4 regions of the Nonomuraea antimicrobica genome follow, and region 1 is predicted to be linked to each of the others. Evidence: riboswitches for the same ligand, from Rfam matches in the RefSeq annotation. Region 1 holds a riboswitch; each other region holds the start of a gene.
What was found. Region 1 has a riboswitch for cyclic di-AMP ahead of ABD844_RS02120 (glycoside hydrolase family 25 protein). Riboswitches for the same ligand answer to the same signal wherever they lie in the genome.
Positions count from the first base shown of each region.

Region 2: it holds a riboswitch for cyclic di-AMP, as region 1 does, so the genes downstream of both, ABD844_RS36915 (C40 family peptidase) here and ABD844_RS02120 (glycoside hydrolase family 25 protein) in region 1, are expected to answer to the same signal.
Region 3: it holds a riboswitch for cyclic di-AMP, as region 1 does, so the genes downstream of both, ABD844_RS14795 (C40 family peptidase) here and ABD844_RS02120 (glycoside hydrolase family 25 protein) in region 1, are expected to answer to the same signal.
Region 4: it holds a riboswitch for cyclic di-AMP, as region 1 does, so the genes downstream of both, ABD844_RS00160 (coiled-coil domain-containing protein) here and ABD844_RS02120 (glycoside hydrolase family 25 protein) in region 1, are expected to answer to the same signal.

Region 1 covers NZ_BAAAZP010000007.1:13,439-21,176, forward strand. The annotation lists gene ABD844_RS02105 (hypothetical protein) at 62-1,051, opposite strand; gene ABD844_RS02110 (heavy-metal-associated domain-containing protein) at 1,048-1,260, opposite strand; gene ABD844_RS02115 (metal-sensitive transcriptional regulator) at 1,288-1,569, opposite strand; cyclic di-AMP (ydaO/yuaA leader) riboswitch at 1,927-2,069, shown strand; gene ABD844_RS02120 (glycoside hydrolase family 25 protein) at 2,082-2,867, shown strand; gene ABD844_RS02125 (NACHT domain-containing protein) at 2,935-5,472, opposite strand; gene ABD844_RS02130 (hypothetical protein) at 5,472-6,095, opposite strand; gene ABD844_RS02135 (NACHT and WD repeat domain-containing protein) at 6,123-7,738, opposite strand, start outside.
Region 2 covers NZ_BAAAZP010000149.1:56,986-64,723, forward strand. The annotation lists gene lysX (bifunctional lysylphosphatidylglycerol synthetase/lysine--tRNA ligase LysX) at 90-1,547, shown strand; gene ABD844_RS36905 (cytochrome P450) at 1,531-2,793, opposite strand; gene ABD844_RS36910 (LuxR C-terminal-related transcriptional regulator) at 2,939-3,151, shown strand; gene ABD844_RS36915 (C40 family peptidase) at 3,179-4,135, opposite strand; cyclic di-AMP (ydaO/yuaA leader) riboswitch at 4,228-4,379, opposite strand; gene ABD844_RS36920 (amino-acid N-acetyltransferase) at 4,657-5,226, shown strand; gene ABD844_RS36925 (RDD family protein) at 5,312-6,694, shown strand; gene ABD844_RS36930 (RDD family protein) at 6,808-7,296, shown strand.
Region 3 covers NZ_BAAAZP010000051.1:31,484-39,221, reverse strand. The annotation lists gene ABD844_RS14810 (phosphotransferase family protein) at 1-1,003, opposite strand, end outside; gene ABD844_RS14805 (NYN domain-containing protein) at 1,148-2,470, shown strand; gene ABD844_RS14800 (C40 family peptidase) at 2,577-3,530, shown strand; cyclic di-AMP (ydaO/yuaA leader) riboswitch at 4,122-4,287, shown strand; gene ABD844_RS14795 (C40 family peptidase) at 4,349-4,882, shown strand; gene ABD844_RS14790 (gluzincin family metallopeptidase) at 5,143-5,979, shown strand; gene ABD844_RS14785 (M48 family metallopeptidase) at 5,991-7,619, shown strand; gene ABD844_RS14780 (glycosyltransferase family 4 protein) at 7,640-7,738, shown strand, end outside.
Region 4 covers NZ_BAAAZP010000003.1:17,686-25,423, forward strand. The annotation lists gene ABD844_RS00130 (DUF5946 family protein) at 1-478, opposite strand, end outside; gene ABD844_RS00135 (nucleoside/nucleotide kinase family protein) at 556-1,218, shown strand; gene ABD844_RS00140 (TrpB-like pyridoxal phosphate-dependent enzyme) at 1,223-2,533, shown strand; gene ABD844_RS53010 (50S ribosomal protein bL37) at 2,584-2,661, opposite strand; gene ABD844_RS00150 (DeoR/GlpR family DNA-binding transcription regulator) at 2,831-3,610, shown strand; gene galT (galactose-1-phosphate uridylyltransferase) at 3,607-4,686, shown strand; cyclic di-AMP (ydaO/yuaA leader) riboswitch at 4,755-4,898, shown strand; gene ABD844_RS00160 (coiled-coil domain-containing protein) at 4,905-5,891, shown strand; gene ABD844_RS00165 (MmcQ/YjbR family DNA-binding protein) at 5,913-6,266, opposite strand; gene ABD844_RS00170 (M50 family metallopeptidase) at 6,274-7,578, opposite strand; gene ABD844_RS00175 (response regulator transcription factor) at 7,732-7,738, shown strand, end outside.

The DNA.
Region 1 (7,738 bases):
CTCCTTTCTCTCGTTCAGTGGCCGTTCCATGGGCCGTTCTGTGGGCCGTTCTGTGGGCCGTTCAGTGGTCATGGCCGTCGTCGGCGTGCCCGCTCGACGCGGGCGCGGGCGCCTGCGGACGCTCGCCCGCTCCGAGGGTGAAACTCGCCGTACGGACCTCGCCGTCGTGCTGGAAGTCCAGGAACAGCCGGTAGTCGCCGGTGCTGGGCACCTCGGCGAAGAAGACGACCTCGGGGCCGGCCTTCGTCTTTCCGTCGCCGGGCTCGCCGTCGGGGTGGACGTGCAGGTAGGCCAGGTCGCCGGCGCGCAGGGCCACCAGGTGGCCGTAGGCGCCGAGGTAGGGCTGCAGGTCGGTGACCGGCTCGCCGTCCTTGCTCACCTTGAGGGTGAGCCTGCTCGACTGCCCGGGGGTCAGGTCGCCGTCGAGGGTGACGGTGTAGTCGTCGACGGTCGCCGTACGGGTCTCTCCCGGCAGCGCCTCGGGCCGGTAGTCGCCCGCCACGGCCAGGTCGGCACCCAGCGTCAGCGCGCTGCCGCCGGTGGGCGTGAAGTCGGCGAAGGCCCGGTACGGCCCGGCCTCCGGCAGCGTCAGCCCGACCGACCAGACGCCGTCCGGCGTCATCTCGGGGTGGAGGTGCAGGAAGCTCTCCAGGTCTCGCGACACGACGATGAAGTGCAGCTTCTTGTCGTGCTCGACCTGGTAGCCGGTGACCGGCTCGCCGTCGGGGCCGCTCACGGTGAAGCGGAAGTCGGCCGGCTCGCCGGGCTTGATCGTCGTGGTGAGCGGGTTGAGGGTGTAGCCGTTCTCCGACACTTGGAGCCCCCCGGGGGTATCTTCTGTCGCCTGTTGGGTGGTGGCGTGCTCCCCGTGCCCCTCGCTCGCGCTCGGGCTCGCGGCGGGCGTCGGCGCGGCGCCCGTCATGGAGGTGTGGTCCTCCGTCATAGACGCGGGAGCCCCGATCGGGCCCACCGCGTTGCCCACCCCCAGGGCGCCGCCGAAGACGACGGCCAGCCCCAGCACGTACGAGCCCAGCTTGGTCGCGGTGTTCACCGGTTCGCCACCTCATAACCGGCCTCCTCCACCGCGGCGACGATCTTCGCCGGGTCGACGGAGCCGTCACTGTCCACGGTCAGCAGCCCGGTCGCCAGGTCGACCTCCACCTGGGTGACCCCGGCCACCTCGCCGACCTCCTCCTTGACCGAACTCACGCAGTGGCCGCAGGTCATGCCCTTGACGGTGTAGGTGGCGGTGGTGCTCATAGCGATCTCTCCTTCAATCCGGTCCGGTCAGGAACGTACGAGTCTGGCGATGGCGTCGGTGGCTTCCTTGACCTTGGCCTCCGCCTCCGGCCCGCCCTTCTGGGCGGCCTCGGCGACGCAGTGGGCCAGGTGCTCCTCCAGCAGCGACAGGGAGAACGACTTCAGCGCACTCGTCGCCGCCGACACCTGGGTGAGGATGTCGATGCAGTATTTGTCCTCGTCGACCATGCGCTGCAGGCCGCGAATCTGCCCCTCGACGCGGCGCAGGCGCAGCGCGTGGTCCTGCTTGTTGTGGCTGTATCCGGCCATGTCCACCTCTTTCCTCGGCCGCCGGAACAACACCATACCCCCCTATGGTATTCCGGGCAACCGCGGGCGGCCCCGAGGCCGGCGGCCCGCCTGCCGCGCCACGGGCGGAAAGGCGGGGAATTTTGCCCCTCAGAGGGCTTGCGCTTGCGCGAGCGGGAAACTTTACCCGGCCTCGAATCCGCGTACTGGCAGGGGTTTCTCGGCTCTGGGCGACATGGAAGGTTTTGCCCCACTTGCGGCCTGTTTAGGAAAATCTGTACTTTGTGAGCTGCGGTGCACCCGTTGACCCCCAGCTCATCGAGTCGTTACCGCGACGTTGACCGGACCGTACGCCGTCCAGGGCCTCCGCCCGATGACGACGCGCGGCCGCCGAATCCGCCACCCGCGGAACCGGGGACCCACCTTCTGGGGTGAATCGGACGCCGGCCCAGGCCGAGCCCGTAGGGCACTTCCAGTCCCGAACCCGTCAGCTAACCCGGTAGGCGGCATGGAAGCAAGGAGTCAATCCGCTCATGCTCAAGCCCTGGCTTGCCGCGATCACCAAGAAGAAACGCCCCGCCGAGCACTTCGCCCTGGCCGTCGGCGGCGCGATCCTGGCAGCGACCACCGCCATCACGGGCGTGGCCGGCGCGGCGCTCGCCTCGGCCAACGACCACGGCCCAGCCCACGCCTCCCAGCAGGAGAGCCGTCAGAGCACCGGCGAGGAGGCCGGGGCGCTCACCTACGGCCTGGACATCTCCAACTACGAGCCCCTCTACAACTGGGCCACCAGCTCCGCCCAGTTCGGCATCATCAAGGCCACCGAGGGCACGGACTTCCGCGACGCCTCGTTCGCCAGGCACTGGCGTGAGCTGGGCGACAAGGGCATCGTGCGCGGCGCGTACCACTACGGTCACCCCGCCCAGGACCCCATCGCCGAGGCCAACCACTTCCTGTCGGTGGTGAACTCCCAGCCCGCCAAGCGCGGCGACCTGCTGGTCCTGGACCTGGAGACGACCGACGGCAAGTCCGTCGCCGAGGTCAACGCCTGGGCCAAGACGTGGCTGTCGTACGTGAAGGCCAAGACCGGGGTCACCCCGATGTTCTACAGCGGCTGGAACTTCGCCGACGCCTACGGCAAGGGCCTTGAGCAGTATCCGCTCTGGGTCGCCCACTACAGCCGGGACAAGGGCGTGCTCGCCCCGCCTGCCGACTGGAAGTCCTGGACCATCCACCAGTACACCGACGTCCCCATCGACCAGAACGTCTCCGCGCTGACCCCCGACCAGTTGCGCGGCCTGGGCCGGGCCACGGCCTGACCGGGGATGGGCACACGCGGCCGTCGCCTCCATGGCGGCGGCCGCTCCCGTCTGCCCGGGGGCGGCCTCAGTCGCCCTCGGACGGGGTGAGGAAGTCCTGGAGCTCGCGGTGCCTGAACTGGTAGGTGGCGCCGCTGACGCGCAGCAGCCGGGCCTCGCAGGCCCAGTCGAGGAACGTCCACAGCCTCAGCGGGAGCAGGCCGCGCGCGGCCGCGACGACCAGCCCGATCATGGTACGGGACCAGGCGATCGCGCCGAAGGCCAGGCCGAACGTCACACCGCCGACGAGCGCGCACACCAGCGACGCGACGACGTCCTGGTTCATGACGAAGACGAGGAAGGCGGCGACGCCGCCGGTGAGCCCGAAGGCCACTCCGATCATGGGGTTGCGGTGCAGGGCCTCTCTCGGGTGGGCCAGCTCCGTGTCCTCGCTCCAGCCGCCCGTGGCGATCTTGAAGGCCACCCCGAGCGCGAAGGCCAGGGTGAAGGCCCCCACGACCTCCGCGGCCAGGGATACGGGACCCGCACCCGCGAGGCGCAGCGGCGGCAGCCCCGTGAGCGCGCCGCACAGTCCGAAGCCCAGCAGCGTGACCGGCTCGGCGCGGACCGCCTCGGCGACGGTCATGCGCTCGGCCCCGTACCGCGCGGCGGCGGTCAGGCCGATGACCGCCCCGAGCACCGCTCCCCCGATCGCGCCCGCGACCACGGCGAAGACCGGCCCGAAGACCCTGCCCTCGGTCAGCGCGAGCCCGGCCAAGCCGCAGAGCGCCCCTGAGGGGCCGCCCGCCAGGGCGCCGAGCAGACCGCCGATCACGCGCCGCCTGCGCGGGACGTCGCCGCGCCCGCCGGCGGCGGACGGCCACGGCGACAGCGACAGGCCGGTGGCGATGGCCACCCAGCCCGCCATGAGCGCCAACGTGAGCCCTTGCCCCGCGTCGGGCCGGCCACGCAGGTCACCGGGGCCGTCGACGGCCGAACCCGCCCAGAACGCCAGCATGGCGACGACCGCGAAGAGCACGCAGCACAGGCAGTGCAGCGCCCGGACCCGGCCGCGCCCGCCGATCGGCCACAGCAGGTGCGGGACGAGGTCGATCGGCGTCAGTCCTGGCGGCGCCCGGTCCTTCCCCGCGGTGTAGGCGGCCTGCCAGCGCAGGTGGGAGGCCAGGTTCACCAGCCAGGACCGCACCTGTTCCGGCCGGTACGGGGTGCCGTTCGCGGTGCGCGGGGTGAGTTTCGTGGCCGCGGGGACGTACGCGCAGAGCAGCCTGCGGGCGATCCGCGCGGCGGCCACCCGCGGGTCGGGGTGCGGGTCGGCGCGCAGCAGGTCGGCCGGGTCGGCGCCGGACTCCACGGCGGTCACGGTCAGCAGCAGCCGCCACGGGGTGGCCAGGGCGATGCGGACGGCCGTCCCCGAGGTCGAGGGGCCGGGCAGCGCGCCGGACAGCGCCGCGCGGATGCCGTCGCGGTGCACGTCACAGGGGTGACCGTCGGGCCAGCGGGTGTGCAGGTAGTCGTCGATCTGTTCGAGGGTCAGGTCGTGCAGGTGGACCCGGGTGGCGTGGTCGAGGCCGACGCGGGCGCCGGACAGCTCGGCGTGGCGGTCGGCCCGGCAGATCACGACCACCGCGCCGGGCCGCCGTCCGGACAGGTCGCTGTAGCGGTTCAGCTCGGTCAGCAGGCCGATCGCGCGGCGGGGCGGCCCGGCGGACGGTTCGGGGTCCAGCTCGTCCAGCCCGTCCAGCACCGGGAGCACCCGGCGGTCGCGTACCAGCCGTTCCGCGTCCTTGGCCGCGAGCCCGAAGTCGTGTTCGAGCTGCTGGGCCAGCCAGGGTTCGAACGGGGTGCGCAGGGTCCAGCGGGCGGCGTTCAGGCGTACGGGCACCATCGGCGGGTGCTCGCCCGTGGTCAGGAACGGCTCCAGGAGTTGCAGGACCAGCTCGATGGCGAGCACCGTCTTGCCCGCCCCCGACTCGCCCACGACCAGCAGGCGCTGCGACCGCAGGCCGGTGAAGAACCCGCCGACCGTGTGCAGGTCGTCCGCGGGCTCGCCGAGTGCGTCGTCGTGGGGGGTGGGGGCGGCGTCCGGCCCGAAGGAGACCGGCGCGACGCTGTAGCCGCCGAGCAGCCCCTTGCGCGCCCGGTCCTCCTCCCTGGCCACCCGCCGCGCCAGCAGCTCGACGGCGGAATCCGTCGCGGGACGGCCACCCGCCCCCGCACCCGGACCCGCGACCGGCTCGGCAGCGGCCGGCGGCGGCGCGGGAGCGGCCTGACCGGCGAGTGCGGTCCTGGCCACCCGCCAGCGTTCGAGCTCACCGGGGATCAGCTCGCCCGGGTAGTCGCAGAAGCGCAGGCAGGCGGTGACGAAGGCGCGGACGAAATCCCATCGCGGCAGCCGGTCGGTCTGCCGCAGGACATGTGAGGTCGTGCTCTTGGGCAGCGCGTCGACGGCGACCCCGTCGGTGGACACCGTCTGACCGCCGAGCGCCCGCAGCCTGCTCAGCGACGGCTCGCCCGCCCACTGCCTGAGCCGCACCAGCGACCCGACGAACTCCGCGGCGCTCGCGGCCTCGGCGGGATCGGGCGGCGCGGGACGGTCCTCGGCCATCACCGCCCCTTCCTCACCAGCGACCACTCGAACCTCGCCCTCCCCCGCCGGGGCCATTGGCCGTCGCGGCAGGTGCCCGCCAGCGTCTGGACATGACGTGACTCCATCAGGAAGTTGCGTGCCTCGTCGGACTCGACCAGGTCCCGGCCGACCGCGATGGGCACGAACCCGTGCCGCGGGATGTAGACCCATCGACCGCGGTCCCAGTCGTAGGGGTCGAACCAGTGGTGGCGGACCGTGCCGGACACCCGCACCTCGCTCCCGCCCCGGGTCAGCACGAACGAGCCCTCCGAGCGCAACAGGCTCATCCTGCTCACGTAGAACAGCTCGGTGCCGATGAACGCGTTGATCCGCGCGTCCCAGTGGTCCTTCAGCCAGGTGGAGGCTCCGTCGTCGAGCAGCCGCGCCGCCCGCGTGAGCTGCCGCTCGAAGCGGCGCTGGTTGCGGCGCTCGGCCTTCTTGATCACCTTGAACGAGCGCAGCCAGCGCAGCGACATCGTCCGCGCGGCGCCGCCCCCGTCCATGAAGTGCTCGAGGAAGTCGGAGGCCATCGGGTGGATCTCCCTGCCCTCCGCGACGATCGAGCGGAACAGCGCCACCAACTCGGGGACGGGCTTACCCACCCGACGCAGAAAACCCCTCAGGAGCATCTACCCGCACACTTCCTGGAATTCCTCGCCCGACACGTAACGGCTCCACTCTGCCCGGGTGAGGGAGCGTCCTGCGGCGGCGCAGACGGCGGCGGCGGGGTCGGCGGGGATCGCGACGTTCCACAGCCGGGCGGTGCGGTCGGTGCTCACGGTGGCGACGGTGGTGCCGTCGGGGCTGTACGCGACCTCGTCCACGTAGCCGGTGTGCCCGGTCAGCGGGGGCCCGATCTGGCGCTGGGTCCGTACGTCCCACACCCGGGCGGTACGGTCGCCCGAGCCGGTGACGAGCGTCCTGCCGTCGGGGCTGAACGCGAGCGCGAGCACGAAGTCGGTGTGCCCGGTCAGGGCGGCGCCGATCTGACGACGGCCCGCCACGTCCCACAGCCGGACGGTGCCGTTGGCGGCCGTGCCGGCCAGCGTCTTCCCGTCGGGGCTGAAGGCCAGGTCGTCGGGCAGCCCGTCGACGGCGGCGGCCAGCGGAGCCCCCACCTGCCGGCGGCCGGCCACGTCGAAGAACCGCACCGTGCCGTCACGGCCCGCGACGGCCAGCAGGGACCCGTCGGGGCTGAAGGCCGTCGCCGTGGCGAAGCCGGTGGGCCCGGCGACCGCGAGGCGGGGGCCCAGCTCGCGGCCGCCCGCGACGTCCCAGATCCCGACGGAGCCGGAGTGGTGGACGGCGAGGGTGCGGCCGTCGGGACTGATCTCCACCTGCCAGCGCTCCTTGTCGGCGTAGACGGGAGGGCCGATTCTGCCGCGGGTGGCGGTGTCCCACCGCTGGACGTCGCCGCCGATGTGCGCGGTGATGAGCGTCCTGCCGTCGGGGGCGAACCTGAGGTCGTAGAAGCCACCCCGGCTCGTCCCCGGATCGAGGCGGGGGCCGGTCTCCCGCTGACCGGCCACGTCCCAGAGCCGGACCGCACGGTCGGAGACCGGTGAGGCGGGGGCGACGGCGGGGCCGGGGGCGGCCAGCGTCTTCCCGTCGGGGCTGAAGGCGACGGCCGACATCGCGGGCATCGCGGCCCCGAGCTGCCGGTGGCTCACCGGGTCCCACAGCCACACCACGCCGTCGTCGTCCGCGGCGGCCAGGGTCCGCCCGTCGGGGCTGAACGCCACCCTCGTGACGGGCACCCGCTTGTCGGCGAGCGGGGGGCCGACCGACTGCCGGCCCGCGACGTCCCAGAGCCGGGTGAAGCCGTCGGCCCCGGCGGTGACGACCCGCCCGCCGTCGGGGCTGAACTCGATCCCGTAGAAGCCCAGGCGGCCGTCCGGCTCGCGGAGCGCGGCGCCGAGCTGGCGGTGGGTGCCGAGGCTCCACAGCCGGGAGGTGCCGTCGGTGCTCGCGGTGGCGAGGGTGGCGCCGTCGGGGCTGATGGAGACGTCGTGGACGGCGTCGGTGTGCCCGGAGAACGTGCTGCCCACCTGCCGGTACGCGCTCAGGTCCCACAGCCGCGCGGTCCCGTCGGCCCCGGCGCTGACCAGTCGTTTCCCGTCGGGGGTGAAGGCCAGCGCGTTGACGGCCCGGCCGCCCGTCTTCCGGTCGGGGCGGCCGAGGGGGTCGCCGATCTGGCGGCGGGCGGCCACGTCCAGCAGCCGTACGGTGCCCTCGTAGGACCCGG
Region 2 (7,738 bases), on a different contig from region 1:
TGCAGCGACCCTGCAGAGAGCCGACGAGCCCTTGCAGTTCGCCATATCCCCTACCCTTTGATGGTGTGAGCGACGAACTTCCCGAGCAGATGCGCATCCGGAGGGAGAAGCTCGACCGCCTTCGCAGCGAGGGCGTCGACCCTTACCCGGTGACCTTCCCACGCACGGCGACCAACGCCGAGGTCAGGGAGAAATACCAGGGCCTGGAGCCCGACACCGCGACCGGTGACAAGGTCGGGGTCGCGGGGCGCGTCATGCTCAACCGCGTGGGCGGCAAGCTCTGCTTCGCCACGCTGCGCGACGGCGGCGCCGACCTCCAGGTCATGATCTCGCTAGACAAGGTGGGCGAGGAGTCCCTGGCGAGCTGGAAGCGCGAGGTCGACCTGGGCGACCACGTGGGCGTGGTCGGCGAGGTCATCACCTCGCGCCGGGGCGAGCTGTCGATCCTGGCCGACTCCTGGCAGATCACCGCCAAGTGCCTGCGCCCGCTGCCGGAGAAGCACGTGGGCCTCACCGACCCCGAGGCGCGGGTGCGTCAGCGCTACGTCGACCTCATCGTCAACGACGATGCCAGGAAGATGGCCCGGGTCCGCAGCGCGACGGTGCGCGCGGTGCGCGACTTCTGGCACGAGGAGGGCTACCTCGAGGTCGAGACGCCGATGTTGCAGCCGATCCACGGCGGTGCCGCGGCCCGGCCGTTCAAGACCCACATCAACGCCTACGACATGGAGCTCTACCTCCGCATCGCGATCGAGCTCTACCTCAAGCGGCTCGTGGTGGGCGGCATCGAGAAGGTCTTCGAGATCAACCGCAACTTCCGCAACGAGGGCGCCGACTCCACGCACAACCCCGAGTTCACGATGATCGAGGCGTACGGCACCTACCTCGACTACAACGACATGGCCGACCTGACCCAGCGCATGTACCAGAATGCCGTCGTGGCCGCGCTGGACACCACGGTGGTCGTGCACGAGGGCACCGAGATCGACCTGGGCCTCGCCGAGTGGCCGCGCATCACGCTCTACGACGCGGTGTCGCGGGCGGTGGGCGAAGAGATCACCACCGCCACCACCCTGGAAGAGCTGCGCAAGCTGGCCGACCGGCGCGAGATCCACTGGGATCCGAAGTGGGGCGCGGGCAAGCTGGTGCAGGAGCTGTTCGAGGTGCTGGTGGAGCACACGCTCGTGCAGCCCACGTTCGTCATGGACTATCCGCTGGAGACCTCGCCGCTGGCCCGCAACCACCGCGACGACCCGCTGCTGACCGAGAAGTGGGACCTGATCGGGTTCGGCACCGAGCTGGGCACCGCCTACTCCGAGCTGAACGACCCGATCGAGCAGCGGCGGCGGCTGGTCGAGCAGTCCCTGCTGGCCGCCGGCGGCGACGTGGAGGCCATGCAGCTCGACGAGGACTTCCTACAGGCGCTGGAATACGCCATGCCGCCCACCGGCGGCATGGGCGCCGGCATCGACCGGATGATCATGGCCTTCACCGGCAAGAACATCCGCGAGACGATCCTGTTCCCGCTGGTCAAGCCGACACAGTGACACGGGCGCCGGTCCGCCGCAGCCTGACGGGCAGGCGGGCCGGCCCGCGCAGCACCACGTTCGCCTTGTACGGCGGCGCGGCGACGGCCAGCTCCAGCCCGGGCGCCGCCGAGGCCAGCGCCGACAGCGCGATCTCGCCCTCCATCCTGGCCAGCGTGGCTCCCAGGCAGAAGTGGATGCCGAGCCCGAAGGCGACGTGCCGGCCGGGCTCCCGGGTCACGTCGAAGCGTTCGGGGTCGGGGAAGACCGCCGGGTCGCGATTGGCCGCGCCGATCACGGCGAGCACGGGTGCGCCCTTGGGCACCGCCACGCCGCCCAGCTCCGCGTCCTCCAGCGCCACCCGCGACGTGAGCTGAACGGGCGGGTCGTACCTCAGCACCTCCTCCACGACCTGCTTGGGCCGCTGCGCGGCGTGCCCCAGCAGGCCGTGCCGCACCAGGTGGAACACCCCGTTGCCGATGAGGTTGACGGTCGTCTCGTGCCCGGCCACGAGCAGCAGCACGCAGGTGGCCAGCAGTTCGGGCTCGGTCAGCTCGCGCACCTGGGTCAGGGCGCTCAGCAGGTCGTCCCCGGGGCGGCGGCGCCTGAGCGCGGCGAGTTCGCGGAAGTAGTCGCGAAACTCCCTTCCGGCCCGCCCGGTTTCCGATACGAGGTCGTCTGTAAGCATCGGGTCAAGACCGCGGGCCAGGATTTCGCTCCAGCCACGGAAGCGCTCCGAGTCCTCCTGAGGCACTCCGAGCATCTCGCTGATCACCGTGACCGGCAGCGGGTACGCCAGCCCCTCCACGAGGTCGGCCTCCTCCGGCAGCGCGTCGATCAGCTCGGCCGTGACCGCCTCGACGCGCGGGCGCAGCCGTTCGATCATGCGCGGGGTGAAGGCCCTGCTCACCAGCGCGCGCAGCCTGGTGTGGTCGGGCGGGTCCATCCACAGGAACGACTCAACGGGCTGACCTGGGTCTCTGTTGGGCCCGCCGCCTGGGCCGCGGCCGAAGCGCGGGTCGCGCAGCAGCGTCGAGCACAGCTCGTGGGTGGTGGCGACGAGCAGGCCGCCGGGCGTACGGAAGAGGGCGCCGCGCGCGCTCATCTCGCGGTAACGCGCATATGGATCGCGCAGAAACTCCCGATCGAACGGATCGAAACCCAGAACGTCGGCCGGGCTCGTCGACGGCTGATCCGGAACGGCGGAAGGCTCGACGGGGTCGCTCATCGTGGACCGATCGATGCCGACATATCGCGAGTACGTCACACATTTCGGATCATGTCAATAGCGCTCGTCAAGAGTGGCGATTGTCATGCTTGACGACCTTTCCGCGATGCGTTTACCGTCTGCGAGGAGCGACTTGGGCCCGGTCGAGAGGCCCAAGTTCTGCTGTTGGGGGGGAGGGCTCCCGATGGATGTGCTCACTGAAGGCGTTGAGCTGAGCCATGCGGATCTGGCGTTGCTGGCGGAGCTGGCCAAGGGGGTCACGGTAGACCGGGTGGGCAGACGACTGGATATCAGCGGTCGTACGGTACGCCGGAGGCTGCGGGGCATCTGCGACCGCATCGGCGTGGCCACGGCGATCGAGGCCGTGGCCTGGGCGGCCCGCCGCCAGTTGATCTAGCGACGGGAGATCCGGCCGATGCCGGGCTCAGTTGGCGATGCGTACCGCGCCGGCCCACGGGCGCCCCTCGATCGAGGCGATCCGTACGACGTCGCCGGTCTGCGGCGCGTGCACCATCATGCCGCCGCCGAGGTAGATGCCCACGTGGTGCAGGTCGTTGTAGAAGAACACCAGGTCGCCCGGCCGCAGCTCGGAGCGGTCGATGTGCTTGCCCGCGGTCCACTGGCTGCCGGTGTAGTGCGGCAGCGAGATGCCCACCTTCTGGTAGGCGGCCATGACGAGGCCGGAGCAGTCGTAGGAGCTGGGCCCTTCGGCGCCCCAGACGTACGGCTTGAGCTGCTGCGTGAGCGCCCAGCGGGCGGCCTGCGCGGCCTTGCCGCTGCCCGCGATCGGCAGGTTGACGCGCTGGGCCCGCGTGCCGGACCGGCCCGCCTCGCCCAGGGCCCGCTTGAACAGGTTGCTCTCGACCTTGGTGACGAGTTTGGTGATCTTGTCGCGCTTGGAGTCGAGGTCGCTGACGAGCTTCTCGACCTCCTCGATGCGCGTCTTGGCGCCGGCCTGGGCGCGCTCGGCGGCCTCCCTGGCCTTGGCCACCTGGTTGACCTGCTCGCCCTGCTGCTGCTCCAGCACGTACGTGGTGGCGGCGCTGTCGAGGAAGGTGTCGGGGTCGGCGGAGGTGGTGAACGCCAGCGCCCTGCTCAGCCCGCCGGTGATGTAGGCGTTCTCGGCGAGCAGGGCGGCCTTGGCGCGCTTGGCCTCGAAATCGGCCTGACTGGTCGCCAGCGTCTTCTGTGCGGCGTCGGCGGTCTTCTCGGCGGCCTTGAGCTTCTCCCGCTGGCCGTTGTAGTCCTCGGACAGCGTCTCGATCTCCGTGTGCATCTGCTCGACCTGCTTGGCCAGGTCCTGCAGCGAGGGCTTGGGGTCGGCGGACGCCGAGCCGACGGGGACGGCGATCAGGAACGCGGCGACTGTGACACTTACCACACCGAAGAGGCGTGGTCGCCGCGCCTGTTCACGAGGGCGGGCGTGCTTGCCCGCCGGCTTCCCCCCGCGGTTGAGCGTGCGCTTCACCAACCAGCTCCTCTCGTCGACGCCTACCGGGTTAGCTGGCGGGTTCGGGCCGGAGCAGCCCTACCGAACGGGTCGGATTCACCCCAGTTGGTGGCGCTGGGAGGACGCCACCGGCGGGTCCCCGGCTCCCCTTGCGAGGATTGGGCGGGTTCGCCGCATGCGACACGCGGCGAACATCGTCGCTGGACACTAATGCACTCCAGGTTCGGGCTCAACCACAACTGCCGAGTCTGTAGAGGTTTCGCAACTGAAGGGTCACAAGGTGATCTCGTGCCCAACCGTGCAGAACTGACTTTATGTCCTCTTTGCCGTTGGTTCCGCCAGAACGAGGGGGCACGCGGGTTTCGTGCACGCATGGCCACACGATGTAACAAGATAGGCCGAGACATGGGAGTTAGGGCCGAGCCGTAATGACATCTGTACCCTGGAGAGCCATGGAGCAGGTGGCGGAACTGACGATGCCGGAGACCGCGGTGGTGGTCAGGCGTGCCCGCACGCCCGACGTGCGCTCGGTCAGACGTCTCGTCGACACCTACGCGGGCGCTGGTCCGCGGCTCCTGGAGAAGGCCACGGTGACCCTGTACGAAGACGTACAGGAGTTCTGGGTGGCAGAGCGGGGCGGGCAGGTTGTCGGCTGCGGTGCGCTCCACGTGCTTTGGGAAGACCTCGCCGAGGTCCGCACCGTCGCCGTGGATCCTGAGTGCCGGGGCAAGGGCGTCGGCCATCGGATCGTCTCGGCGCTCATACAGCAGGCGACGGATCTGGGTCTGCGACGTGTATTCTGTCTGACTTTTGAGGTCGACTTCTTCGCGAGGCACGGCTTTCGCCCTATACAGGGCACGCCGGTCTCCCCCGAGGTGTACGCCGAACTCCTGGCCTCGTACGACGAGGGCGTGGCGGAGTTCCTCGACCTGGAACACGTGAAACCGAACACCCTGGGTAACACCCGCATGCTGCTCCATCTGACATCGGGTGACGCGGACCCTGACCTGATGGAAAGGTGATTGTTGATACCTATGTCGATACGTTGGGCAGCACAGGCATGTGTCCTGACACGTGCCACATGCGCACTCGAAGCGAGGTGACACGGTGAGCACCGGACAGCCGCCGTATCCACAGGACCCATCCGGCGAAAATTCTGCACCCGGCACCCCGTACGGGCAGCAGAACGCGGGCCGCCACCCCGGCGAACCCGACCCGGACGCGACTGTGATCGGCTACCGGGCGGACGACGCCTATGGGCAGCAGCCCCAGTACGGACAGCAGCAACAGCAGCAACAGCAGTACGGCTACGGCCAGCAGCAGCCCCAATACGGTCAGCAGCAGCAGTACGGCCAGCAGCAGCCCTCGCAGCCCGGCTACGGGCAGCAGGGTTACGACCAGCAGCAGGGCTACGGCCAGCAGGGCTACGGTCAGCAGCAACAGCAGCAGTACGGCTACGGCCAGCAGCCCCAGTCGGGCCAGCAGCCGCAGTACGGCCAGCAGGGTTATGGTCAGCAGGGCTACGGTCAGCAGCAGCAGTCGCAACCCGACTACGGCCAGCAGTACGCCCAGCAGCCCCAGTCCCAGCCCGACTACGGCCAGCAGCAGGGCTACGGCCAGCAGCCCCAATCGGGCCAGCAGTACGGGCAGCAGCCACAGTCCCAGCCCGACTACGGGCAGCAGGGCTACGGTCAGCAGGCGCAGTCGGGCCAGCAGTACGGCCAGCAGGGCTACCCGCAGCAGGGCTACGGCCAGCAGCAGCAGTCGCAGCCCGGCTACGCCCAACCCGGCTACGGCCAGCAGCCCGGGTACGGCGACCAGCAGCAGTACGGCCAGCAGGCCCAGTACGGCGACCAGCAGCAGTACGGTCAGGCCGGCTACGGGCAGCCGCAGGCGTACGGCCAGGGCGGTTACGGCCAGCAGCCCGGCTACGGGCAGCAGGGCTACGGCGCGCCGGTCGGCGTACAGCCTCCGGGGGCCCCTGCGCCGCTGGCGGAGTGGTGGCAGCGGTTGGTGGCCAGGATCATCGACTTCGTGATCCTGCTCGTGCTCAACTTCGTGGTGGGCCTGATCATCGGCCTGTTCGCGGTGGCCAGTTACTCCTCACTGGACGGCGCGAGCAGCGGGTTCCTCACCAGCACGGTCGCGGCGATCATTTCGGGGGTCATCGTGACGGCCCTCTGGGTGGCCTTCGACTTCGTCCTGCTGAAGATGAAGGGCCAGACCATCGGCAAGATGGTGATGGGCATCAAGGTCGTCCCCGTGGGTCAGGCTCTGTCGCCGGCCGGTCTCCCCACGAACATGGCGCTCATGCGCGCCGGGGTCACCTGGGGTGGCTGGGTCATCAACGCCATCCCGATCCCCATCATCACCGGGCTGCTCGCCTGGGTCGTGGTGGCGCTCAACGGCGCCTCGCAGCTCTGGGACAAGCCGCTGCAGCAGACGTTCGCGGACAAGATCGCGGGCACGGTCGTGGTGAAGATCAAGTAATCCGTCACGACGCAAAACACAGGGGCCGGCTTCCCGCCGGCCCCTGTGTTTTGCCCGCGGGTCCGTACGAAAATGGTTCGTGATCGGCGCCGTCGACGACGTGAGGTGGAGTTATGGCCGGGACGGTGGCGCGGCTGGACGGGCCACCCGCGGAATGGTGGGAACGACTCGCCGCCCGGCTGATTGAGGCGCTCGTCTTCGGGGTCATCTATTACATTCTGTTCATCGTGCTGTGGGGCGTCTTCCGAACTGTCGGCGGGCTCGACGTGTTCGACGGGCGGCTGCCCGGCGTGCTGGCGTGGCTGGTGGGCGGGCTGGGTTATGCGGGCTACGACTGGCGGGCGCATTGCCGGCGTGGCCGTACCTTCGGTAAGGCGATCATGCGGATTCGCCTCGCGCCGGCCGGTCTTGCGCCCCTGGCGCTGCTCAAACGAGCCCTGGTCTATCCCGCCCCGGTGTTGCTCATGGGCATTCCGGTGGCCAATCTCCTGGCCGGAATGCTGCTGTTCGGGGTGGGGCTGCTCATCCTGGTCGACAAGCCGCTCGAGCGGGGGCCGCACGACAGACTGGCCGGAACGCGGGTGGTAAAAGATCTTCGCTGAGCCGGGCGTACCTGGGGCGATGTCTTTTCGCAAAATTTTCGCTTGATCCGGTAAGGAGCCTGGAGAGACTGGCATTAGGCTATGGGGCGTCCGGGTTGCCGGATCTTGGCGCCCCTGCGACACGCAGGGCATCTGTGTGCCGCTATGGTCGGGTACGGGTGGTTGTCGCCCGCGTGTCATGAGGGGCCAGGGCTCCCTGTGGCGACGCTCCAGGCGCTTAATGCGCCCCCGAAACCCCGCAAGCCGTGGAGGCGAGGCCGAATGGAAGCCCTAACAGACGTATTGTCAGCGCTCATCCCACCGGTCGTGGTGGGCGGCGCCTTCATCTATGGCGTAGTGAAGTTGGTCCGGTCCGAGGCTGTGGGGGGCCGTCGAAACCGCGAGGATCAGCCCGAGAGCCACAACTGATCGGCGACTCAGCCGAATCCCCGTACGCTGAATT
Region 3 (7,738 bases), on a different contig from region 1:
CGGGCATGGGCTGCTCGCCGAAGTGGATGCGCCGCCGCCAGACCCTGGCCATGATGACGCCGTGGCGGAGCGCGGCGTACAGCTCGTAGAAGTCCAGGTCGCGGGGCTCGTGGCCGGTCAGCTCCCGATAGGTGCGGCAGACGTCGTCGCGGAGCATGAAACCGGGCAGGCCGGGCAGGCCCGCGTCCTTCGTGAGGTCCTGGAAGAAGCGGTGCAGGAAGATCATCCAGGAGAGGTCCAGCTCGCGCGGCCCGACGGCGGCCATCTCCCAGTCGAGCACCGCGACCGGGGCGAAGTCCCTGAACATCATGTTGCCGATCCGGGCGTCGCCCCAGGTGAGCACGTCGGGGCCGGGGTCGTCCGGCCAGGTCGCCTCCAGGCGGGCGAACGCCCGCTCCAGCAGCGGGATGCGGTGCCCGCCGTGCGCCCACTCGTAGTAGGCCCGCTGGGCGTCGACGTGGGCGCGCAGCCCGGCGGGGCCGAAGGGGGCCAGTTCCCTGGGCGTGAACGCGGTCTGGTGCAGCGCGGCCAGGACCCGTACGCTCGCGTCCTGCAGCCTGCGCCGGTCGGCGGGGGACGCGTCGTGCAGCCAGCCCCCGAACGTGTACGGCATCACGTCCGCGGGGACGTCCCCCTCGGCGCGCTCCATGACGAGGAACGGCGTGCCGAGCGGCTCGGGGTCGGGCTCGTACCAGAGGGCGCGGGGCGCTGGGATCCCAGCTTTTTCCCTGGCCAGGCGCATCACCTCGAACTGGGCCCCCAGGTCGTACGTCGGGAAGACCGGAACCGCCCCGGGCGCAGGTGCGAGCCTGGCTACGCAGCGCGTACCGTGTCCGTCCCAGGTGGCGGTGAAGAACAGGGTCTCGCTCGAGAGTCCGTTCTTCGACGGCCTGGACATCTCCGACACCGCGGCGCTCGGGCCTACCTGGGAGCGTAGCCAGGCGGTGGCGCGTTCCCGCAGTTCCGCGAGGTCACGGGTGGAGGTGCGCAGTTGCTCGGTCATGACCGGCCTCCCGGGTGGACATGAGCCCTTTGACAGTCGTATACCGCCTAGCAAGCGCTTGTCCATATACGGGTGGCCGTTACGGTCAGGTACGCAACAGCCGTACCCTTGTCTGAAAGGGCATGTCGCGAAGGGACAAGTGGGATGAGTTCAGCGGGTGAGGGCCTGGCTCGCCCGCTTCCCGAGCAGGTGCGGCTCAACGTCGTCGACCTGGCGTCTCAGGTTCTCGGCGCGGTGCCCGCTGCGTCCGTACCGCCGCCGCTGCGGGGCATCGCCAAGTTCGACCCCCGCAAACGGGCCAAACTGGGCGGGGCCCCCATCGCGGCGCAACTGGAGAACGACAAGAAGTTCCGCGAGCTGGTCGCCGAGTCCGTGGCGGCCGGCTGGCCCGAGCTGGTCGCCTCGCTGGCCGAGGGCAACGTCCCTCCGGCCGCCGACCCGGTGCTCGTGGCCGCGGCGGCCTACCTCACCAGGCCGCCGGGCTGGGCGGAGATGATCGAGGCGGCCCGTACCGATCTGGAGCAGACGGCCGTGGCGGCCGAGAGCTCCGAGCGCGAGGAGGCCGTGGCGCGGCTGCGCGAGCAGCTCACCGCGCAGAAGAGCGCGGCCAAGGAGGAGACCGACCGGCTGCGCGAGCAGATCAGGGCGGCCCGCGCGGAAAACTCCGATCTGCGCCGCAAGTTGCACGACGCCCGCGAGCGGGCCAAGTCGGCGGTGCGGCGGGCCGAGGAGATGGAGCACGCGGCGGAGGAGGCCAGGTCGGCCGCCACCGCCGCGGGCAGCGGCGCGGAGTCCGAGCTGCGGCGGTTGCGCGAGCGGCTGGCCGACGTGGAGAAGCAGCTCGAAGCCTCGCGCCGGGCCGCCCGCGAGGGCCGGAGCATCGAGGACGCGCGCATCCGCGTGCTGCTCGACGCGCTGCAGGACGCCTCGGCCGGGCTGCGCCGCGAGCTGGCCCTGCCCACCACGATCAGCCGGCCCGCCGACTCGGTCGCGGCGGTCACCGGCGAGCGCCCCGGCGTGCGCGGGGTGCCCGCGCGGGCCCTGGCCGACGACGACCCCCAGCTCCTCGACCAGCTCCTCGCGCTGCCGCAGGTGCATCTGATCATAGACGGTTACAACGTCACCAAGACCGGCTACGGCACGCTCACCCTCGCCGACCAGCGCACCCGGCTCATGAACGCGCTCGGCGGGCTGGTGGCGCAGACCCGGGTCGAGGTGACCGTGGTGTTCGACGGCGCAGAGCTGAACGCCCCCGTGCAGGTGGTGGCGCCGCGCGGGGTGCGGGTGCTGTTCAGCGCGCCGGGGGAGATCGCCGACGACGTCATCCGCCAGCTCGTACGCGCCGAGCCGCCAGGCCGGGCCATCGCCGTGGTGTCGTCCGACCGGGAGGTGGCCGAGTCGGTCAGGCGGATGGGTGCCAGACCCGTTCCGTCTGGCTTGCTGCTGCGTCGGCTGAGCCGCGCATAAGTTATGAATTGCCGGGTTTGGGCGATACCTCACTCGTCGCTTCTGTACTATTTCGCCCCAGGTGGAATCCCTGGGAGGCGACACTGTGAGGTTTGGCGGGGTACCGGTGGCCGCGGGTCTCGCGTTCGGACTGGTGCTGACCCCTCTCGGAGCGGCCGTCGCTGATCCCGAGCCCACGCTCGCCCAGGCCAAGGCCAAGCTCGACAAGCTCAACGACCAGGCCGACAAGGTCGTCGACCGGTACAACACCGCGAACGAGCGCTACAAGAAGGCCAAGACCACCTACACCAAGCTGAACGACGGCTACAAGCGCAAGCTGGCGACCGTCGAGGACCTGCGTGCGCAGGTGGTCGGCATGGCCGTCGACAGCTACCAGCTCGGCGAGGACGTCACCTCCTGGCCCGGCATCGTCGGCTCGGAAAACCCCGCGGGGACGCTGGCGGGGCTGGCGGTGGCCGGGCAGCTCGCGCAGGAACGGGCCCAGAAGCTGGCCGTGTTCGACCGGGAGAACCGCGGGCTCAAGGGCGAGCGGGACAAGGCCGAGGCGGCACTGAAGGACGCCGACAAGGAGCGGGACTCGGTCCAGAAGGAACGCTCCGAGGTGCAGAAGCTGATCACCCAGCAGAAGAAGCTGCTGAAGAAGCTGGGGGCGTACAACCCCGGCAACCCGGACAGCGTCGGCATCAAGTACACGGGGCCCGCCTCGGGGAACGGGGCCGCGGTGCTGCGGTTCGCGTACGCGCAGGTGGGCAAGCCGTACATCTACGGCGGCACAGGGCCCAGGGGGTACGACTGCTCCGGGCTGACGCAGGCGTCCTGGGCGGCGGCAGGCGTGACGTTGCCGCGTACGACGTGGCAGCAGTGGGCGTGGGGGGCGAACCGCAAGGTGGACCTCGACGACCTGCAGCCAGGGGATCTCATCTTCAGCGAGGGGCTGGGGCACGTCAGCATCTACGCCGGCAACGGGGACATCGTCCATGCGCCGCAGACGGGCGACGTCGTCAAGGTCGTCAAGCTTTCCGCGTACGGCCGCAACCTGGTCGGCGCCATCCGCCCCTGACCCGGGCGCAACCCTGATCGCACAGCCCTGACCGTACGGCGCTTGATCGTGCGGCGCTGATTTCCGGTTTCCCGCTCGGTCTGCGGTCACCGACCATGAGCCGACAGCGTTCTCATTACTATGGATCATAGTAGCTATGTTGATCAACTGGACAGAATGGGGCTGTGGCCCGGCCTTTCGAATATGGCTATGGATCGTAGGTTGTGGCGATATTTCGCGACATGTATCGCGATGGTGGCCCCATGGGTGAACCGTTCGCGGGTGCTCGCGGAACCGGAGTCGGTGTGACGGATGTGACGAAAGGGATGTTTGGGACCTGACAATCTTGGACGCGCCCAAGTGTGAGCAGGGTCACATTCCGGTAACAAAGCCTGGGGTCCCAGCAGGGGTTTCAGCTCTGACATCCCCCTCTGTCTGATCTTTACAGCCCGGCGTGCGCTTTGCCGATCCTTGAACCTTCGGCGTAGCTTCTGGCGTCGTCGCGGTGCACAAGCCATGTCCCCCGCGAACCGGCATCGGTTCCTCCCGATGTGAGACAGACAAAGATCCGCCGGTCGCCCCCGATATCCCCGAGGAGCAGCACCCTCATCGGGCGGCGACCTGCCGAATCCGTGCAGTCATGAGGCACGGAGCCGGGGACCCAGCGATCCCGTTCTTCCCGAGGGATCAGGGGTGAGTCGGCGCGCGAATCGCGCCGTAGGGCTACTTCCAGGCCCGAATCCGTCAGCTAACCCGGTAGGCGTTCGTGGAAGACGCGAGGAGAAATCCTGTCTAGCTCCCTGCAGAACCCCCGCCTGTCCCGCTTCGCCCTGAGCGGCGTGGCACTCACGATGACCGTGACGGCCGGAGGTCTGGTCCTCCATGCCCCCACGGCTCAGGCGACGACGACGAGCGACTCGGCCGGAACGGCGGCGCCGGCGGCGACCACCGCCGGCGCCTCGAAGACGGCCACGGCTGCCCGGCAACGGGCCGCCAAGGTCGCCCGGCAGCAGGCGAAGGCCCGCAAGGCCGTCGCCGCGGCCAAGGACCAGATCGGTGACCCGTATCGGTACGGGGGCACAGGGCCTGGTTCGTTTGACTGCTCCGGCCTCGTCCTGTTCGCCTGGAAGAAGGCCGGTGTCAAGCTCCCGCGCGTGGCGAGCAGCCAGTTCGCCCGCATCAGGAACAAGATCTCCTGGCGCAACCTCAAGCCAGGTGACCTGCTGTTCTTCAGCGGGCTCGGCCACGTGGGCATGTACGTCGGCAAGGGCAAGATGATCCATTCACCACGGACAGGTGAACGGGTACGCATCGACAAGCTGGACGGATGGCGTAAGTCGTCTTTCGTCGGCGCGGTCCGTCCCGGCATGTGAAGAAGCCCCGCCCGGATTCCCCCCGATCCGGGCGGGGCTCTCGCCTGTCCCCGCGGGCGGCCGCGAATCCGCCCAAGCGGCACGCGGGTGCGGCGGCTGCCAAGCGGCGGCCGCGAGTCCGCCCAAGCAGCACGCGGGTGCGGCGGGCGGCTGCCAAGCGGCAGTCGCGAATCCGCCCAGGCGCACGCAGCGGCTGCCAAGCGGTGGCCGTGGATCCGCGCAAGCGCGGGCACGAGTGCCGGGCGGCTACGATCGGCCCCGTGTCCGAGCAGGTGAGCCGACGAGCCGTGGTGGCCGTCCTCCTGCTCCTGGTCCCGGGCGCGGCGCCGCTCCCCGATCTCCCCGTCCTGCCCCCGGAGATACGCGATCTGTGGCCCGGCCGCACGGTCGTCAGCCGGGGCAGGCACTCCGTCGTGGCCCTGCACAAGCCCGCCGGGCACGAGCCCGCTGGGCACGACTCGGCCGGGCTCGCCGATCTGGCCCGCAGGGCGGACACGGCCGGGCTCCGCGTCTCCGCCGTCCTGGGCGGGCGGGTACGACCGCTCGTCGTAGTGCCGGAGTCCGCCCGCGAGGCCGCCGCGCTGGCCGGAGTGGACCGGCTCGACGGCCTGGCCGCCGTGGCCGACCGCGGGCGCGTGATCGTCGTCCCCGAACTCTTCGCCACCCTCAACCCCACCGGCAAGGACGTCGTCCTGACCCACGAGCTGACCCACGTCGTGGCCGGGACCGAGGGTCTGCCGGTCTGGCTCTACGAGGGGTTCGCGGACTACGTGGCTTATCGCGACGCCGGGTTGCCCGTCGCCACGGCGGCGGCCGAACTGGCGGTCGAGGCGCGGGCCGGGCGCCTGCCGAGCGCTTTGCCCGGACCTGCGGCTTTCGCGGCGGACGGGTCCGACCCGGTCCGGCTCGCGCGTGCGTACCAGGAGGCTTGGCTGGCGTGTCGCTTCCTCGCTGACCGGTTCGGTGAGGGGACCCTGGTGAGGCTCTACCGTGCGGCCCAGCGGGCGGGCGTCGATCGGGCGCTCGCCTCACTGGGCCTCTCCGTCGCCACGCTGACGGCGCGGTGGCGCGAGTACGTGCGGGATCAGCTCGTGTGAAGGGGAGGCAGATGAGCGAACGGCGAGACGAGGAAGACGCGCCGCACGACGCCGGTGGGCCGGAAGCGGCGACGCCGGTGACGGGCGCACGAGAGGCGGAGACGCCCGCGGCCGGGACGCGCGAACGCGACGTGCCGGACGGAGAGATGGCCGCCGTAGGGGTGAGCGCCGCACACTCCGACGGCGACGCGCACTCAGGCGCGGACGCATCTTCAGGAGCGGGTCCGCACTCAGACGCGGACCCACATGCGGGAGCGGGGGCGCATTCGGGGTCGGACGCGGACCCGGGAGGCGAGCGGCATACGTGGGGCGAGTCCCGCTCGGGGCCGGAGCCCGGCGGCGACGCGGCGGCCTCCGGCGGCGCCGGCGGGACGGGGGAGGCGGCCGTGGCGGCGTCCGGGAACGGCGCGCTGAGACGGCAGGCCGGGATCGCGCTGGCGCTGCTCGCCCTCGTGATCGTGGCCGTGGCCGCGTTCAGCACCCCCTGGCACGTGCTGACCGGCGGCCCGCCCGATCCGGCGCGCGACTTCAGCGCCGCCCAGATCGCCAGGTCGCAGGCGTTCGACGCGGCCACGAGCCTGCCGAGCTACCTCTCGCTGGCGCTCACGCTCATCTTCGCGGCGGTCCTGGTGGCCACCCCGTTCGGCGCCAAGGTGCTGGGCCGGCTCAAAGGCCCCTGGTGGGTGCGGACGATCCTCGGCGTCGTGGTGCTCACGGCGATCGTGGAGCTGTTCAGGTGGCCGCTCGGCATCTGGTTCGAGACGATCCTGCGCGACTACGGCCTGTCCACCCAGGACTGGGGGAGCTGGACCGGCGACCGGCTGAAGAGCCTGGGCGTGGAGACGTTCCTGCTGTGCGTGATGCTGCTGGCCCTGGTGGCACTGGCCCGCAGGTTCAGGCGGTGGTGGATCCCCGCGGGGGTGGGCGCGTTCGCGCTGGCGGTGCTGGCGTCGTTCGTGTATCCGGTGGTGTTCGAGCCGCTGTTCAACGACTTCACCCCGATGGCGCAGGGCCCGCTGCGGACGAACCTGCTCCAGATGGCCGAGCGCGACCGCGTGCCGGTCGAGGACGTCCTGGTCGCCGACGCCTCACGCAGGACGACGGCGCTCAACGCGTACGTGTCGGGCTTCGGCGCCACCCGCCGCATCGTCGTCTACGACACGCTGCTCCAGGCCCCGCAGCCGGAGGTGGAGCTGGTCGTGGCGCACGAACTGGCCCACGCCAAGTACAACGACGTGCTCTACGGCACGCTCATCGGCGGTCTGGGCGCCGGTCTGGGGGCGATCGTCCTGTACCTGGTGTTCGATCCGCTGCGGCGGCGCGTCGGCGTCGTGTCGATCGGCGATCCGCGCGCGGTGGGCGTGGTCATGGGCCTCATGACCATCGGCTCGCTGATCATGGGACCGCCCCAGAACGTGATCAGCCGCCACATCGAGGCCAGGGCCGACCTGCACGCGCTCGATCTCACGGGGGACCCGGCGACGTTCATCGCCATGCAGAAACGCCTGGCGGTCACAAATATTTCGGATCTGTCCCCGGATGCGGTGGAATATGTGCTCTATGCCTCCCATCCTCCAGGTCCCGAGCGCATCGCCATGGCCCGCGCATGGGCCAAGCTGAACGGCGTCCCCGTACCGTGACCGATCCCGTGACCGCCCCCGTGGGCGGCGTGCTCTTCGTGACCAACGACTTCCCGCCCAGGCCGGGCGGGATCCAGTCGTTCGTGCACGGGCTCGCGCTGCGCACGCCGGGCGTCACG
Region 4 (7,738 bases), on a different contig from region 1:
GCCCGATGGACTTCCAGGATTCGGCGGTCGCTTCGGCGAGGTCGCGGATGCGCTGCCCGTACGCGTCGTGGCCGTCGGAGACGAAACCGCCGTCCCCGTCGTGCGGAAGGTCGCAGAAGCTCGTACGGAAGCGCTCTGGCGGCCCGTGCGGCGGCAGCGGCTCGTACGGTTCGAGCGGCCGCAGGTCGTAGCCCGACCGCGCCCGATGGTTGTTGCGCGCCACCTGGTGGGCCGCGAAGCGGAGGAGGGCGTCGAGGCCCCGGTCGAGGTAGTACTGCAGCATCCGGAACTGGCCGTCGAGGTGCTTCTCGTGCCCCCTGGAGGGGTGCTGCAGGAGATACACGCAGACGACGACCGCGTGCCACGGGCGCATCCGCGGATCCAGTTGTTCGTCGACCAGGATCGCGTGGTAGTAGTCGGCGCACAGGCCGAGCGGCCCGGCGGTCGCGCCGCAGTCGCAGCAGTCGCGTGGAGCCATGGCGGGCAATATAGGCGGGCGACGCGGGCCCCGTCGAAGGCATTTCCGCTTTGACCGCGCTCGTAAGCTGTTGATCGATGCGTGCGCGACCGATCTCCCGTGAGGCCCTCGTCGAGGAGCTGGCCGAGCTGATCGCCGCACGGCCGCCGGGCGCGTGGGTGCGGGTGGCCGTCGACGGGGCGCCCGCCACGCGGCCCGGTGCGCTGGCCGACGAGCTCGTCTCCCCGCTGCGGCTGCGCGGGCGGCCCGTGGTGCGGGTGTCGGCGGGCGACTTCCTGCGTCCGGCCTCCCTGCGCCTGGAGTACGGCCGCACCGACCCCGACGCCTTCTACGACGACTGGCTCGACGTCAAGGCGCTGCGGCGGGAGGTGCTGGAGCCGCTGGACCCCGGTGGCTCGGGCCGGGTGCTGCCCGCGCTGTGGGACAGCGGGATCGACCGGGCCTTCCGCGTGCCGTACTTCGAGCTGCCGCCCGGCGGAGTGGTGGTGGTCGACGGGACGCTGCTGCTGGGGCGAGGGCTCGCGGTCGAGGTCGGCGTGCACCTGTGGTTGTCGGTGGCGGCGCTCGAGCGCGGCACCCCGCCGGGCGAGCGGTGGCGGCTGCCCGCCTACGAGCGTTACGAGCGGGAGGCGCGGCCCCAGGAGGCGGCCGACGTCGTGGTGCGGGCCGACCACCCCGACAGGCCGGCGGTGCTGGTCCCCGACGGTGCTGGAACGCGGCGCGCGAGCGGCGCAGACTGAGACGATGATCCCCAGCGACTGGTACAACATCGTTCCCGATCTGCCCGCGCCGCCTCCGCCACCGCTGCATCCCGGCACACGCCTGCCGATAGGTCCGGAGGACCTGGCCCCGCTGTTCCCGATGGAGCTGATCGGGCAGGAGGTCAGCGGCGAGCGGTTCGTCCCGATCCCGCAGGAGGTGCTGGACGTCTACCGCCTGTGGCGGCCGACGCCGCTGATCCGGGCGCACAGGCTGGAGAAGGAGCTGGGCACGCCGGCCAGGATCTACTACAAGTACGAGGGCGTCTCCCCTGCCGGGTCGCACAAGCCGAACACGGCCGTGCCGCAGGCGTTCTACAACGCGCGCGAGGGCGTGCGGCTGCTGACGACCGAGACCGGCGCGGGGCAGTGGGGGTCGGCCCTGGCGTTCGCCTGCGCCCAGTTCGGCCTGGAATGCCGGGTCTGGATGGTACGGGCGTCGTACGACCAGAAGCCGTACCGTCGCTCTCTCATGCAGGTGTACGGCGCGACCGTCCACCCCAGCCCCTCCCCCGTGACGGGAGCGGGCAGCAAGGTGCTGGCCGACGACCCCGACTCCCCGGGCAGCCTGGGGATCGCGATCAGCGAGGCGGTCGAGGTGGCCGGGGCGACGTCCGACGCCCGGTACGCGCTCGGCTCGGTGCTCAACCACGTCCTCATGCACCAGACTGTGATCGGCGAGGAGGCGCTCGCCCAACTGCCCGAGATGCCGGACCTGGTCGTCGGCTGCGCCGGCGGCGGCTCGAACTTCGCCGGTCTCGCCTTCCCTTTCCTGCGCGAGAAGCTGGCCGGCCGGATCGGCACGGTGTTCCGCGCGGTCGAGCCGGCCGCGTGCCCGTCGTTCACGCGCGGCGCGTACGCCTACGACTTCGGCGACGCGGCCGGGTTCACGCCGCTGCTCAAGATGCACACGCTGGGGCACACGTTCGTGCCCGACCCGATCCACGCCGGGGGCCTGCGCTACCACGGCATGTCGCCGCTGCTGTCGCACATGTACGAGCTGGGCCTGTTCGAGGCGGTCACCCGTGCCCAGAACGAGTGCTTCGCGGCCGGGGTGCGCTTCGCCAGGACCGAGGGCATCGTGCCGGCGCCCGAGCCCACGCACGCGCTGGCCGAGACGATCGCCGAGGCGCTGCGGTGCAAGGAGAGCGGCGAGGAGAAGGTCATCCTGACCGCGCTGTGCGGCCACGGCCACTTCGACCTGGGCGCGTACGACCGTTATCTGGCCGGCGAACTGGACGACTACTCGCTGCCGCAGGAGCGCATCGACCGGGCGCTGGCCGAACTGCCGGGGTGACGGCCACGGGGAGGTGGCCGCTTCCCTGGGGAAGGGCGGCCACCGGCCCGTCATCGCGCCGTGGGACGCTTGCCGTGGTTCGCCTTCTTCTTCTTGCGGGCCTTGCCCTTGCGTGCTCGCCTGGCCATGTGCTCGCCTCCACTGATCGGTACGGGCTGATCGGTACGGGCTGATCGGTACGGCGTGAAGCTCCCAACGTCCCTCTCCAAGAGAGTCAGTGCAAGCGCGCCGCACGACCTAACATTCCCCAACAATTACGTGTCATAATTTGGTGGAATCTGTTGGAAGGAAGTGGGCGTGCTCGCACAGCAGCGTCAGCAGACGATTCTCGAACGCGTGCGCAGCAACGGCGGCGTCCGGGTGGCCGACCTCGTACGCGAGCTGGGCGTCTCCGACATGACCATCCGCCGCGACCTCGAGGTGCTGGCCGAGCGCGGGCTGCTGGAGAAGGTGCACGGCGGCGCGACCGCCCTGGGCCCCGGCTCGACCGAGGAGCCCGGCTTCACCGCCAAGTCCGCCCGCCAGCAGCAGGAGAAGGAGGCCATCGCGCGGCACGCGGCCAGGCTCGTCCGGCCGGGCACCGCCGTGGCGCTGTCGGCCGGCACCACCACGTGGGCGCTGGCCCACCACCTGGTCGCCGTGCCCGAGCTGACCGTGATCACCAATTCGATCCCGGTCGCCGAGGTCTTCCACCGCAACCCGCGCGCCGACCGCACCGTCGTGCTGACCGGCGGCGTGCGTACGCCGTCCGACGCCCTGGTGGGCCCGGTCGCCGTGGCCGCGATCCGCCGCCTGCACGTGGACACGCTCTTCCTGGGCGTGCACGGGATGAGCGTGCGGGCCGGGTTCACCACGCCCAACCTGCTGGAGTCGGAGACCGACAGAGAGCTGGTCACGGCGGCGAGCCGGCTGGTCGTCCCGGCCGACCACACCAAGTGGAACACGGTGGGCATCAGCACCATCGCCGAGCTGAGCGAGGCCGACGTGGTCATCAGCGACGCCGGGCTGCCCGAGGAAGCACGTACCGAGCTGGCCGAACGGGCCGGAGAACTGATCATCGCGGAGGGCTCGCCGTGAAGCGCACCATCACCCATCTGGCCGACGGCCGGGAGCTGATCTATTTCGACCGGCGCGACGACGCCGACCGGAGCGCGATCGACCGGCGTACGCTCGATCCCCGGCCGGTCGCCTCCGAGCTGCGCTACGACCCGCTGACCGAGGAGTGGATCGCGATCGCCGGGCACCGGCAGACGCGTACGTTCCTGCCGAGCGGCGGCACGGCCGAGTGCCCGCTGTGCCCGTCGTCGCGGACGCGGTCGTCGGAGATCCCGGCGTACGACTATGACGTGGCGGTCTTCGAGAACCGGTTCCCCTCCTTCTCCGGAAATTTCGGGGCCTATGGAGAGGCGGGCGGGCTTAGCGAGGTCCGTCCGAGGGTGGGGCGGTGTGAGGTGGTGTGCTTCACCTCCGACCACTCCTCCTCCTTCTCCCAGCTCTCCGACGCCCAGGTGGCGCTGGTCATGGAGGCGTGGGCCGACCGTACGGCCGAGTTGTCCGGGATCGACGGCGTGGAGCAGGTGTTCTGCTTCGAGAACCGGGGTGAGGAGATCGGCATCACGCTGGCCCACCCGCACGGCCAGATCTACGCCTACCCGTACGTCACGCCCAGGACCCGGCTGCACCTCGGCGCGGCGGCGCGGCACCGGGGGCCGGGCAACCTGTTCGCCGACGTGCTGGCCGCCGAGCGCGCGGCGGGGACGCGGGTGGTGGCCGCCAACGAGCTGTGGACGGCCTTCGTGCCGGCCGCCGCGCGGTGGCCGTTCGAGGTGCATCTCTACCCACACCGGCAGGTGCCCGACCTCGCGGCGCTCACCGAGGAGGAGCGGGCGGCGTTCGCGCCGCTGTACACCTCGGTGCTGCGGGCGTTCGACGGGCTGTTCGGGGTCGTGATGCCGTATGTCTCGGCCTGGCACCAGGCGCCCGTGCGTACCGGCAGGGAGCTGGCCTATCTGCACCTGGAGCTGTTCAGCATCCGGCGGGCGGCCGGCAAGCTGAAGTATCTCGCCGGGTCGGAGTCGGCGATGGGGGCGTTCGTCAACGACGTGCTGCCGGAGGAGGCCGCACGCATGCTCCGATCACAAGTAGATCACTAATAGATTTCTACTTAGGGTCGCATGACTCGTGATCTACCACTAATATCCCGATATGCACCGGCCGTAACAGCCGTTGCGGGCCTAATCCCGGGCGCCGCGCCCGGGAGCCGGGGACCCAATCGCACCCGGGGTGAATCCGCTCAGGCGGTAGGGAAACGCAGCTCCCATACCCGAACCCGTCAGCTAACCCGGCCGGCAGAGGGAGAGGAAACATCCACGTGGCGGCTTCGTCCCCCGCGAGTCTTGCCATCGGTCTCATCAGCGCCATCGCCGTCGCCGCCCTCCCCGCGGCCCCGGCCTCGGCGTCCACCTCACCGTCGATCAGGGTGTCGGCCGCCCCCAAGCCGACGGAGGCGCAGCTCCGCGCCCAGCTCAAAGAGCTGAACGCCAAGGTCGACAAGCTCATCGAGAAGTACAACCTCAAACGCGTCGAGCTGGCCAAGGCACAGGAGGCCGCCAAGACGGCCCAGGCCAAGGCGGAGGCCGCGGAGCAGGCCGTGACCACGGCCGAGCAGCGGGTCGCCGAGATCGCGCGCCTGCGCTACCAGACCGGCGACCTGTCGCTGACCTCCTTCATGCTCCCGACCGACGCGGGCAGCGCGGCCCTGCTCGAACAGCTCACCGCCGAGCAGCAGGCGGTCGTGGACAGCGTGGCCAAGGCCCGCGACGAGAAGAAGCGGGCCAGCGAGGAGGCCGCCGCGCTGGCCGCGCAGATCAAGTCCGACACGGCCGAGGTGGCCGGCCAGCGCGACGAGGCCGAGGACGTCATCAAGGACATCCAAAAGAAGCTGGAGGACCTGGTGCCGTACGGGACCGGGCGCAACTCCAACGGCTCCTGGGCGCCCGAGCTGCCGAACGGGTCCGACAACATCACCGCGCGGACCCGGCTGATGAAGGAGCAGCTCGACAAGAACTTCGCGCTGCCGTTCGCGGTGGGGTGTTTCCGCTCGGGCTCAAGCGGCGAGCACCCGCTCGGCCGCGCCTGCGACTTCATGATGAGCACGGGCGGCTCGATGCCCAGCGACGCCAACAACGCACTCGGCGACCGGATCGCCGAGTGGGCGCTGAAGAACAAGGACAAGCTCGGCGTCAAGTACGTGATCTGGAGGCAGCGGATCAACCAGGGCTCCGGCTGGAGCACGATGTCCGACCGCGGCAGCATCACCGAGAACCACTACGACCACGTGCACATCTCGATGTACTGATCGCGGCCCGCGATACGGAGGTCAGGGCAGGCGTTCGACGAGCGACTTGGGTGCGATGTGGCGGTAGGCGTCGGTGACGAGCTCCGCCACCTCGTCCCAGTCGATCAGCGGGACGTCGAGATAGACCCCCAGCCACCCCCGGTGCCCCACGTACGGCGGGCGGAAGAACCGCTCGGGCGCCTCCGCCACCAACTCCTCCTGCACCCCGGCGGGCGCGGCGCACCAGAAGGCCAGGCGGTCGTCGTGATGGTGGTCGGCGAACATCACGAACGTCTTCTTCCCCCGGACGAACCACGTCGGCTCCCCGTGGGAGAGCCGTTCGGTGGTCTCCGGCAGGGCCAGGCAGAGGGCCCGCAGCCGGTCGACGGTGTCCACCGCGGCCTCAGTTCGTCAGCGTGAGCGGGTTGACCAGGTCGGCGTAGACGAGCAGGCCCGCCATGATCATCATCACGATCGCGATCGCGTACGTCAGCGGCAGCACCTTGGCGATGTCCACGTAACCGGGCTCGGGCCGCCGCATGACCTTGGCGTAGGCCCGCTTGATGCCCTCCCAGAGGCCCCCTGCGATGTGACCGCCGTCGAGGGGCAGCAGCGGGATGAGGTTGAACATGCCGATCGCCAGGTTGAAGCCGGCCAGCAGGTTGACGAAGATGGCGATCTTCTTCTCGGTGGACAGGTCGGAGGCGAGGATCTCGCCGCCCATGCGACCCGCCCCGACCACGCCGACCGGGCCCTCGGGGTCGCGTTCGTCACCGGAGAAGGCCGCGTGCCAGACGCCGACCATCTTCTCCGGCAGGTTGAGCAGCGAGGCCGCCACCCGGCCCGTCAGCTCGCCCATGTAGCCGACGACCTGGCCGAGGCTCTGCCTCTCCATGACCTCGGTGGGCAGCACCCCGAGGAAGCCCACGTTCTTGTCGATCTTGCTGGGGTCTTCGGCGTTGGGCCGGTCCTGGACGATGAGCGTGACGTCGAGGGTCATCGGCTTGTCGTCGCGAACGATGCCGAGCTGCACCGCGCCGGCGCCGTGGGAGCGGATGAGGCGGGTGGCCTGGTCCCACGAGCCGATCTGCTGGCCGTTGAAGGAGACGATGCGGTCGCCGGGCTTCATGCCCGCCTGGGCGGCCGGCGTGGGCCTGTCGGCGGCGGTGCACTGCGTACGCTGCTCGGAGATCGGGATCACGCACGTGTTGGTGTCGGGCGAGACGATCGGGGCCCAGGTGGGCAGGCCGATGCCGACCAGCAGGATGCTGAAGAAGACGAAGGCGAGCACGAAGTTCATCGCCGGACCGCCCGACATGATGATGACCTTCTGCCACCACTTCTTGCGGTAGAAGACCCGGTCTTCGTCGCCCGGCCGCACCTCTTCCTGCGCGGCGTCGCGGGCCGACTCGATGAGACCCTGGAACGGGCCGGTGGCATTGCTCCTGAGCTTGGTGGGGTCGTCGCCCGGACGCGGCGGCAGCATGCCGATCATGCGGATGTAGCCGCCGAACGGGATCCACTTGATGCCGTACTCCGTCTCGCCCTTACGCCGTGACCAGGCCGTCGAGCCGAAACCCACCATGTACTGGGTCACCCTGACCCCGAAGATCTTGGCCGGCACCAGGTGGCCGAGCTCGTGCAGCGCGATGGAGAACATCAGCCCGAGCAGGAAGAGGATGATCCCCACGACGTAGAGCCAGTTCATCTAGGCGCGCTCCAGGGCAGACGGCAGGGCAGACGAAAGGTCCGACAGCCCCAGAGTAGTCGAACTCGGCACGCCCCATGGCGTACCGCTTTTGACGAGCATTGACAGCCCGCGATCAGCCGATCACCCTAAGAAACGACGGAGGGGGACGTCTTGATCC